DNA from 2 places in the Aquitalea sp. FJL05 genome. Region 2 is predicted to be linked to the other one. Evidence: predicted binding sites of a transcription regulator. Region 2 holds the regulator's gene; the other holds the start of a gene.
The links. The regulator FNR, encoded in region 2, switches genes on or off when oxygen is low (the NO sensors DNR and NnrR bind a similar motif). The targets are predictions, from matches to a motif close to TTGATNNNNATCAA.

Region 1 (5,212 bases), on a different contig from region 2:
CTTTGAAGACCAGTTGGCGGCCATCGAGCGCGATTCGAAAAAGTACAACACCACCGACCAGGAAATCGATCTGGCGCTGCTGGTGGATGGCTTGCAGGCCGAGCGCGAGCAGGGCATTACCATCGATGTGGCCTACCGCTATTTCAGCACCGAAAAGCGCAAGTTCATCATTGCCGACTGCCCCGGCCACGAGCAGTACACCCGCAATATGGCGACCGGCGCATCCACCTGCAATCTGGCCATCATCCTGATTGATGCCCGGCGTGGCGTGCAGACCCAGACCCGCCGCCACAGCTTCATCGTCAGCCTGCTGGGCATCAAGCACGTGATCGTGGCCATCAACAAGATGGATCTGGTCGAGCACAGCGAAGAAACCTACCAGCGCATTCGTGACGAATACCTGTCGTTTTCCGAGCACCTGACCATTCCGGATATCCGCTTTGTGCCGATCTCCGCCCTGCGTGGCGACAATGTGGTGACCCGCAGCGCAAACATGGGCTGGTATCAGGGCGCTACCCTGATGGAGCTGCTGGAGAGCGTACAGGTCAGCCATGATGTGGCGCTGGATGCCTTCCGCCTGCCGGTGCAGTATGTGAATCGCCCGAACCTGGATTTCCGTGGTTTCTGCGGCACGGTGGTCGCCGGTGAAGTGAAACCGGGTGATGAGATCGTGGCCCTGCCTTCCGGCAAGCGCAGCAAGGTAAAGGAAGTGGTCACCTTTGAAGGCAATCAGCCTTCTGCCTTTGTTGGCCAGGCCATTACCCTGACCCTGGAAGATGAAATCGACATCTCGCGCGGTGACATGATCGTGCGTGCTGGCGAGCAGCAGCCCAGTGTGTCCCAGGCATTCGATGCCCACCTGGTATGGATGGCCGAAGCACCGCTGGAGTTGGGCAAGGAATATGGTTTCAAGCTGGCTGGCAAGGTCGTCACTGGCCGGGTAAGCAGCATCCAGCATCGGGTGGATGTGAATTCGCTGCAGCAGTTCAATGCAGCAGAGCTGGCACTGAATGAGATTGCCCTGTGCCGGGTGGAGTTGAATGCACCGGCCGTGTTCGACGCCTATGCCCTGAGCCGTGGCACGGGCAGCTTCGTGATCATCGATCGCTTGTCCAATGCAACAGCGGCTGCCGGCATGATCAGCGCAGCTGCCGAATCCAGTGCGGCCCCGGTAAGCGATGAACTGGCCCGCCTGCGCGCCTTCGAGCTGGAGTTCAACCAGCTGGTACGCAAGCACTTCCCGCACTGGGAAGCGAAGGATATTTCGAAGCTGCTCTAAGTCGCACGCTATTCCTTGCGGAGTCATGCCTTTATCGGGTTTGGCAAGGACTGGCGTCTAACTAGTGCACCGCAAAGCAGCATTAACGCAGCATTTACACGAAAATCAGCCCCCCTATGTGGCCCGTAATATTTTACGAAGCTGCATAGGGGGGTTTCTTTATGGTGGTGGATGGCCCCCAGCCTTGCTCGGGTGAGGCAGATAACAAGACTTGGGCGCAGCGTTCTACTGGAGTCGGGACTAGCTGTAATAGCGCTAGCCAAACCCTGGTCGATTTTTTGTCTGCATGGTACTCAGCCCTGCCCGGTAGCCTGGCGATACTGGCGCGGGGTGAAGCCGGTCAGCGCCTTGAACTGGCGGCTGAAGGCACTGTGGTCGGTGTAGCCGCAGTGCAGGGCGACATCGGTAATCGCCATATCGCTGTGCAACAAGCGGTGGGCGTGTTCCAGCCGTGCCTTGTGAATCATCTGCCGAGGGGTCAGGTGGAACACCTTTTTGCAGTAGCGTTCCAGCTGGGCGGCGGAGACGCCGGCAATGGCAGTCAGCTCTTCCATGCTGACCGGGCGGTTGAAGTGCTGGCGGATGAACTCGTCCACCGCCACCAGCCGCTTGTAGGCCGGGTGGGTCTTGCTGGCTGCTTGCAGGTCCAGCGAAATCCCGATCAGCCCGATGATTTCATTGGCCTGGCTGTATAGCGGCCATTTGTAGGTCAGGCACCAGCCGGGTTCGCGGTTCTTGAACAGGTGCAGTTCCAGTTGGCTTTCCAGTACCAGCCCACCCTCCAGCACTTTCATGTCCTGCGCGGTATAGACCGGCCCCAACTGCGCCGGAAACACCTCGACACTGGTCTTGCCCAGCAGCGGTTGCAGGCTTTTCAGGCCGCAGCGTTCCATCAGTGTCTGGTTGGCCACCAGGTAACGCGCCTGACGGTCCTTGATGAAGATCGCTGCATTCGGGATCAGGTCCAGCACCGGCAGCAGCGGCCCCAGCCCAGCCAGCAGTGCGGCAATGGACGGCGGGCGCATGGTTTCCTGCCAGCGCGCGATGGTTTCCAGCGTATCGCCAGTCATTCTTTCCCCTTTGCCTTGCTTCCCCTCGTCGGAGGGATTTTTATCCCGAAAACGCCAATTGTGCCGATTTCGTCATTGTCGCTGATGATAACCATCAAGAATGTTGGCGGCAATGAAGCCATTCTATGCAGGTGCTGACGAAGACGGATGCGGCACGAAGATGCAATGGAATCAAGGCACTGCAAGGCGTTGTTGCGTGTGGTCCTGCCTGGTGCATCTGCCCGCCATCCGTCATTCACGTTTTTGGAATGGACAGGCCAATGAAACAGATACACATCATCGATTCCCACACCGGGGGCGAACCCACCCGGCTGGTGATGCAAGGATTCCCCGCGCTGACCGGTGGCAGCATGGCCGAGCAGCGCGACGTACTGCGCCAGCAGCACGACCAGTGGCGGCGCGCCTGCCTGCTGGAGCCGCGTGGCAGCGAGGTACTGGTGGGCGCGCTGTATTGCGCCCCCGTGTCGCCGGATACCACTTGCGGGGTGATTTTCTTCAACAACACCGGTTATCTGGGCATGTGCGGCCACGGCACCATCGGCCTGATTGCCTCACTGCATTACCAGGGCCTGATTGCACCGGGCGTGCACAAGATCGATACCCCGGTGGGGCCGGTCAGCGCCACCCTGCATGCGGACGGTGCAGTCACGCTGGGCAATGTGCCGGCCTACCGTTACCGCCAGCAAGTGGCGGTGGAGGTGCCGGGTTACGGTGTATTCCATGGCGATGTCGCCTGGGGCGGTAACTGGTTCTTCCTGGTGGCCGAGCACGGCATGGCGCTGGAAATGGGCAATGTGGAGGCGCTGACCACCTTTACCTGGGCCATGCTCAAGGCGCTGGAAGCGCAAGGCATCACCGGGGCCGACGGCGCGCTGATCGACCACGTTGAGCTGTTCGCCGACGATGCCGAGGCCGACAGCCGCAACTTTGTCATGTGTCCGGGCAAGGCCTACGACCGTTCGCCCTGCGGCACCGGCACCAGCGCCAAGCTGGCTTGTCTGGCTGCCGACGGCAAGCTGGCCGAAGGCGAGTACTGGGTACAGGCCAGCATTACCGGCAGCCAGTTTGTCGGTCATTACCAGCGCGAGGGCGAGCTGATTCGCCCCTTCATTACCGGCCGCGCCTACGTCACCGCCAACAGCACGCTGCTCATCGACGAACAAGACCCTTTCGCGTGGGGCATTTGAGCCCACACGCCGCACTGACATCCCCCACACACACATACATACAAGCTGCAAGGAGCAAAACAATGAGCGACAACATTTTCACCGGTTGCATCCCGGCCCTGATGACCCCGTGTACCGCAGAGCGCAAGCCGGATTTTGACGCGCTGGTAGCCAAGGGCCAGCAACTGATTGCCGCTGGCATGAGCGCCGTGGTGTATTGCGGCTCGATGGGCGACTGGCCGCTGCTGAGCGAAGCCGAGCGCCAGGAGGGCGTGGCGCGGCTGGTGGCTGCCGGCGTGCCCACCATTGTCGGTACCGGTGCGGTGAATACCCGCGAGGCGGTCGCGCATGCAGCCCACGCTGCCCGCGTGGGTGCACACGGCCTGATGGTGATTCCACGCGTACTGTCGCGTGGTGCATCGCCGGCTGCCCAGAAAGCCCATTTCTCCGCCATCCTCGCTGCCGCGCCAAACCTGCCGGCGGTGATCTACAACAGTCCCTATTACGGTTTTGCCACCCGCGCCGACCTGTTCTTCGAACTGCGTCGCAGCTATCCCAACCTGATTGGCTTCAAGGAGTTCGGTGGTGCCGCTGACATGCGCTATGCCGCCGAGCACATCACCTCGCAGGATGATCAGGTCACCCTGATGGTGGGGGTGGACACCCAGGTGGTGCATGGCTTTGTCAATTGCAATGCCACCGGCGCTATCACCGGCATCGGCAATGCGCTGCCGCGCGAAGTGCTGCATCTGGTGGCGCTGAGCAAGGCGGCCGCCAAGGGAGACGCCGTAGCCCGCAGCCAGGCGCGCGAGCTGGAATCTGCGCTGGCGGTGTTGTCCTCCTTCGACGAGGGCTGCGACCTGGTGCTGTATTACAAGTACCTGATGGTCCTCAACGGTGACCAGGAGTACAGCCTGCACTTCAACGAAACCGATGTGCTGAGCGCAGCGCAGCGCCGCTATGCCGAAACCCAGTACGCGCTGTTCCGCGAGTGGTATCGCAACTGGTCGGCCGGCCTGAACGCAGCCTGAGCCTGTCTCCGACTACCCGTGCCATGCCGCTGGCGTGGCCGGGCTTATCCCATTAGCAGCCATCCAAGGTGCAGGAACCCCTATGAATCTGACAGGCAAGATGCTGATTGGCGGGCAGGCCGTTGCCGGCCAGCGCGAAGGCAGCCGGGCAATTGACCCAGCCACTGGGCTGGCGCTGGCGCCCGCTTATGCCGGTGCAGACCTGAGCCAGGTCGAACAGGCTTGTACGCTGGCCTGGGCTGCCTTTGCTGCCTATCGGGAAACCACGCCGGAGCTACGTGCCCGTTTTCTGGAAAGCATTGCCGAGGAAATCGAAGCCTTGGGCGATGAGCTGATCGAACGTGCCATGCTCGAAACCGGCCTGCCACGCGCCCGCCTGCAGGGGGAACGCGGCCGCACGTGTGGTCAGCTGCGGATTTTTGCCCGCACCGTGCGTGCCGGCGAATGGCTGGATGTACGGATCGATAGCGCCCAGCCGCAACGTCAGCCGCTAGCGCGTGCCGACCTGCGCCAGCGCCACATTCCGCTGGGCCCGGTGGCGGTGTTCGGGGCCAGCAATTTCCCGCTGGCCTTCTCGGTGGCGGGGGGAGATACCGCTTCGGCACTGGCGGCTGGTTGTCCGGTCATCGTCAAGGCGCACAGCGCCCATCCCGGTAGCAGCGAGCT
Region 2 (5,212 bases):
CTATTTTAATGTGAAACCGCTGATGAATAAACCCCAAGTACCTGATTTTCTGAAAAACATTCGTGTGGTGTTGGCCCGGCCCAACCATCCGGGCAATATCGGCTCGGCTGCCCGGGCCATGAAAACCATGGGCCTGACCCGGCTGTATCTGGTGGAGCCCAAGGTGTTTCCCAGTGATGAAGCCAATGCCCTGGCTTCCGGTGCGGTGGATGTGCTGGAGAGTGCAACCGTGGTGTCCAGCCTGGCCGAGGCCCTGAGCGATGTCACCGTGGCCTGTGCACTGACCAGCCGCCGCCGCGAGCTGACCACCCCGCTGTCCACCCCGCGTGAAACCACGCCGGAGCTGGTGGCACGGGCGCGTGACGGCGAACAGGTGGCGCTGGTGTTCGGTAATGAAACCTTCGGTCTGTCTATCGAGGAAGTTGAACAGTGCAACCGCCTGGTGACCATTCCGGGTAATCCGGATTACTTCTCGCTCAATCTGGCGATGGCAGTGCAGGTGATGACCTACGAGCTGTTCAGCCATACCGAGGTCGATGTGGAGTACCTGCGGCCGGAGAGCGAAACCGCCAGCCTCGGCGAGGTGGAAGGCTTCTGCCAGCATCTGGACCAGACCATGGGTGCCATCGGCTATTACCGTCGCCGCAACAGCGAACGCCTGATGCGCCGCATGCGTGCGCTATTCAATCGCTCCGGCATGTTGCGTGACGAGGTCGATATCCTGCGTGGCCTGATGAAACAGATCCAGCGCGTGGCAGATGGCCATGAGCACGACGGCGAGGCCTGAGCGCGGCTTTCATCTCCCTTACACGCAGCCGGCGCTGCGTGATCTGGCTTTTCTGCTGACCTCTCCTGCGCCCTGGGATAGTGGCCGCAATCTGTCGCCCGCGCAGTTGCTGGGCCCACAGGGCCATGCCTTGCTGGCGGAGCTGGAGGAAAATCCGGCACCGCTCTCACACTGGCTGGCGCAACAGCCTTGCCAGCGGCTTGGCCACTATGCCGAACGCCTGCTGGCTTTCTGGTTCCAGCTGGCTCCGCATATCGAACTGGTGGCGGCCAATGTGCCGGTGCGTGAGGCCGGTGGCCGCACCATCGGCGAATTCGATTTCCTGATCCGGCTGGATGGTGTGCCACTGCACGTGGAAACCGCCAGCAAATTCTATCTGCAGCTGGGACATGGCGCGGACACTCTGGTCGGTCCCAGCCTGCGCGACGCCTGGCCGCTCAAGGCCGCCAAATTACAGGAACAACTGCAACTGGCCCGTCATCCTGCGGCGGCCCGTGTCTTGCCGCCCGGTTTTGCCGGCTGTGCCAGTGCCGCGCGGCTGGCCGGCTGGTTCTTCTATGCCGGTACGCCAGCTGTCCCGGCTGCGCCATTGGCGCCGGAGCAACTGCAAGGCTGGATCAGTCCTTTGCAGCAGCCCTGGCCAAGCTTTTCCAGCGGAGGGCGCTGGATATGGCTATCGCGGCTGGGCTGGCTGGCCCCGGCGCGGGTAGAGCAGGGCATGGTGCGTGAGCAGGATAGCCTGCGCCAAGAGCTGTTGCAGGCGGCGGTACCACAGCTGGTGGCCGAATTGCTGCCGGTGGGGGATGGTTACTGGGAGGAAGTGGCTCGCGGCTTTGTGGTGCCGCCGGGCTGGCCGCAGCAGGACCGATTACAGGCCTTGCTGGCCACTATTGATGGCAGGCCCGCTCCATGAAACGGTTGTTGATTATCTACGCCAGCCAGACTGGCCACACCTTGCAATTGATCGATGCCTTCTGTCAGCCGCTGTTGCCGCTGTGCGCAGAACTCCACATCAGCCGCCTGCCAGCCGCGGAGGCAGGACTGGATGATTTGCTGGCTGCTGATGCCATCGTGCTGGCAACGCCGGAGAACTTTGGCTATATGGCGGGTAAAGTGAAGGATTTTTTTGATCGCACCTATTACCCGGCACAGGGGAAGACCGAGGGTCTGCCCTATCTGATGCTGGTGTCGGCAGGTACGGATGGTCTGGGAGCGATCCAGGCCATGCGCCGCATTGCCTGCGGTTATGGCTGGAAGGAAGTCTTGCCGCCCTTGCTGGCGCAGGGCGAGATATTGCCGCAGCATCGGGAGCAGGCCATGGAGCGGGGCGAGATGCTGGCCGCAGGCATGCTGGTGGGGCGCTGGTAGGGCAGGGCGGGCGGCTTAGCCGACCGGACTAGGTCTTCAGACGAATGGTCGGCCGTGCCAGTAATGCGCAAGATGCAAAAACACCGCAGGCTGCCGGCAAGCAGGGCTGCGGTGTTTCTGGTTGGCTGCTGCTTCAGACGCCGTTGGCGTGGGTGCAGCCGGCAATCAGGTCTTTCAGTGCGTCGGCCTTGATCAGCTGGATGTGCTTGTGATCGACACTCAGCCAGCCCTGCTGCTGGAACTTGGACAGCGTACGGCTGACCGTTTCCAGTTTCAGGCCGAGGAAGCTGCCGATTTCCTCACGGCTCATGCGTAGGATGAAGTCATTGGCAGCAAAGCCGCGTGTGGACAGACGCTGCGACAGGTTGAGCAGGAAGGCCGCCAGGCGTTCTTCCGCTTTCATATTGCCCAGGAGCAGCATGACGTTCTGATCGCGCACGATTTCGCGGCTCATCAGCCGGAAAAAGTGGTGCTGCAGGCTGGGAATATCGCGCCCCAGGCTTTCCATGCGATTGAAGGGCAGCTCGCAGACTTCGCTGTCTTCCAGGGCGATGGCGTCGCAGCCATGCACATTGGAAGAAATGCCATCGAGGCCCATCAGTTCGCCGGACATCAAAAAGCCGGTGACCTGTTCGCGACCGTCCTGGCTGGCGACGCTGGTTTTGAAGAAACCAGTACGCACTGCGAACAGGGACTTGAAGCCCTCGCCGCTGCGGAACAGGTACTCGCCGCGCTTGAGGCGGCGGCTCTGACGGATCACGGCGTCCAGCTGCGTCATTTCGTCGCGGTTCAACCCGATGGGCAGGCAGAGTTCGCGCAGGCTGCAGTTGGAGCAGGACACCTTCAGTGCGTGAATAGTGTGTTGGTTTTGGTCAGACATCGAGTGTTTTGTACAACCCTGTAAAGAAGCTTGACCCTTGTCAAAGCGGAATTCACACGTTTTCCGCAAATTTACCAGTCCACCTGACGTTTGACTATCAATACCCGACGACATGCACACCACCCATCCGTTTTCGCCCACCCACTGTGAGTTCGACCGAGCGTTGATCGAACGTCTTGATGGCTCTGGCCCAAGATACACTTCTTACCCGACGGCCGACCGCTTTACGCCGGCGTTTGGCGAGAAGGACTATAAACACTGGCTGAAGCAACGCCACCTTGGCATGCATCAGAACGCAATATCATTGTACGTTCATATACCGTTCTGCAACACGGTATGTTACTACTGCGGCTGCAACAAGATCATCACCAAAGACAAAAGCCGCGCTGATCGCTACCTCGACTATCTGGAAAAAGAGATCAAGCTGGTGGCCGCCTCACTGGGCTGTCGCGAAAAGCTGATCCAGCTGCATTTTGGTGGTGGTACACCCACCTTCCTGTCCGATGAACAGCTGGACCGGCTGATGGGCATGCTGCGCACTCACTTCGAATTTTTGCCGGAGGGAGAATATTCCATCGAGATCGATCCGCGCAAGGTGGGCCGCGAGACCGTGCACCATCTGGCACGTCTGGGCTTTAACCGCATGAGCGTGGGCATCCAGGATTTCGACCCGCAGGTGCAGCAGGCGGTCAATCGCGTGCAGAGCGAAGCCGAGACGCTGGAAGTGATCGATGCCGCCCGCGAGGCGGGTTTCAAGTCGGTCAGTGTGGACCTGATCTACGGCCTGCCGCTGCAGACGCGCGCATCGCTGAAAGCCACGCTGGACAAGGTGATTGCCATCAGTCCAGACCGGCTGGCGCTGTACAACTATGCTCATTTGCCCACGGTGTTCATGCCGCAGCGGCGCATCAACGAAGCGGATCTGCCGACGGCCAGCACCAAGCTGGATATCCTGCAGGATGCGGTAAAAAGCCTGGCGGATGCCGGCTATGTATTTATCGGTATGGACCACTTTGCCAAGCCGGAAGACGACCTGGCCATCGCCTTGCGCCAGGCCCGCCTGCAGCGCAATTTCCAGGGCTATTCCACCCATGCCGACTGCGACATGATCGGTCTTGGTGTCTCGTCCATCGGCAAGGTCGGCCCCTGTTACAGCCAGAATGAGAAGGACCTGGACAGCTATTACGCCGCGCTGGATGAGGGCCGTTTGCCGGTGATGCGCGGCATGGTGCTGGATCAGGACGACATCCTGCGCCGTGGCATTATCCAGGCGCTGATGTGCCGCTTCTCGCTGTCGGTGGAGGCCATCGAGCAGGTGCATGGCATCAATTTCGCTGAATATTTTGCAGAGGAACTGCCGGCCATCCGCGAATATCACAAGCTGGGCTTGCTGACTTTTGACGGTGATTTCCTGATGGTGGAGCCGAAAGGCCGCTTCCTGATCCGCAATATCGCCATGCTGTTCGACCGCCACTTGCGCGAGCGTGAAACCAAGGCGCGTTATTCCAAGACGATTTGACACCCGCAATGCTGTTTTTTCCAAGGGAAAACCCTGAAAAAAACCGCGAAAAAAAGCCCGCTTGCTGCGGGCTTTTTGTTTGAAAAGTGATGGTTTTTTACAACAGTTTGCCGTGCTTGGATCAGCCTTCCGTGGCGTCGTCCGGCAAGGGGGAGGGTTTTTGCTGCCGATGCAGCCGGATAATCGCCTCGCCGGTGGGGCTGGCGACGATATCGCGCAGGGTATAACCATCCAGCACGGAGAAAAAGGCTTGCAGGCCGACATCCAGCGCCGACTTGAGACGGCAATCCTGGCGCAATGCGCAAGGGGGCGTGGCACAGTCGATCAGGGCGGTATTGCCCTCCAGAATGCGGATGATGCTACCCAGCTGGTAATGCTCCGGTGGCTGGGCCAGTGCCAGGCCACCACCCTTGCCACGACTGGTCAGCAGCCAGCCTTGCTGTCCCATGAAATGCACCACCTTGACCAGATGGTTGCGCGATATGGCAAAGCGCTCGGCGATTTCGCTGATGGTAACGGCCTGTTCGCGATCGCGATGTGTCAGGTACATCAACACGCGCAATGCCAGATCGGTAAAACGGTTCAGTTGCATGGGCTGGAAGGGTAAAGGCGGTGCCGCGCAGGATACTCCGCACGGCCCACCCTCACAATGCGCTGC

Region 1: a site for FNR is predicted at 2,434-2,447, ahead of DBR44_RS01985 (4-hydroxyproline epimerase). Genes of this name have one in related genera too.

The regions. Positions count from the first base shown of each region.
Region 1 covers NZ_QAJS01000002.1:110,715-115,926, reverse strand. Annotated here, with positions in the region: gene cysN (sulfate adenylyltransferase subunit CysN) at 1-1,279, shown strand, start outside; gene DBR44_RS01990 (AraC family transcriptional regulator) at 1,573-2,349, opposite strand; gene DBR44_RS01985 (4-hydroxyproline epimerase) at 2,610-3,536, shown strand; gene DBR44_RS01980 (dihydrodipicolinate synthase family protein) at 3,599-4,546, shown strand; gene DBR44_RS01975 (aldehyde dehydrogenase (NADP(+))) at 4,629-5,212, shown strand, end outside.
Region 2 covers NZ_QAJS01000005.1:205,212-210,423, forward strand. Annotated here, with positions in the region: gene DBR44_RS04390 (RNA methyltransferase) at 23-787, shown strand; gene DBR44_RS04395 (DUF1853 family protein) at 765-1,700, shown strand; gene DBR44_RS04400 (flavodoxin family protein) at 1,697-2,155, shown strand; gene fnr (fumarate/nitrate reduction transcriptional regulator Fnr) at 2,289-3,035, opposite strand; gene hemN (oxygen-independent coproporphyrinogen III oxidase) at 3,148-4,554, shown strand; gene DBR44_RS04415 (Rrf2 family transcriptional regulator) at 4,676-5,146, opposite strand.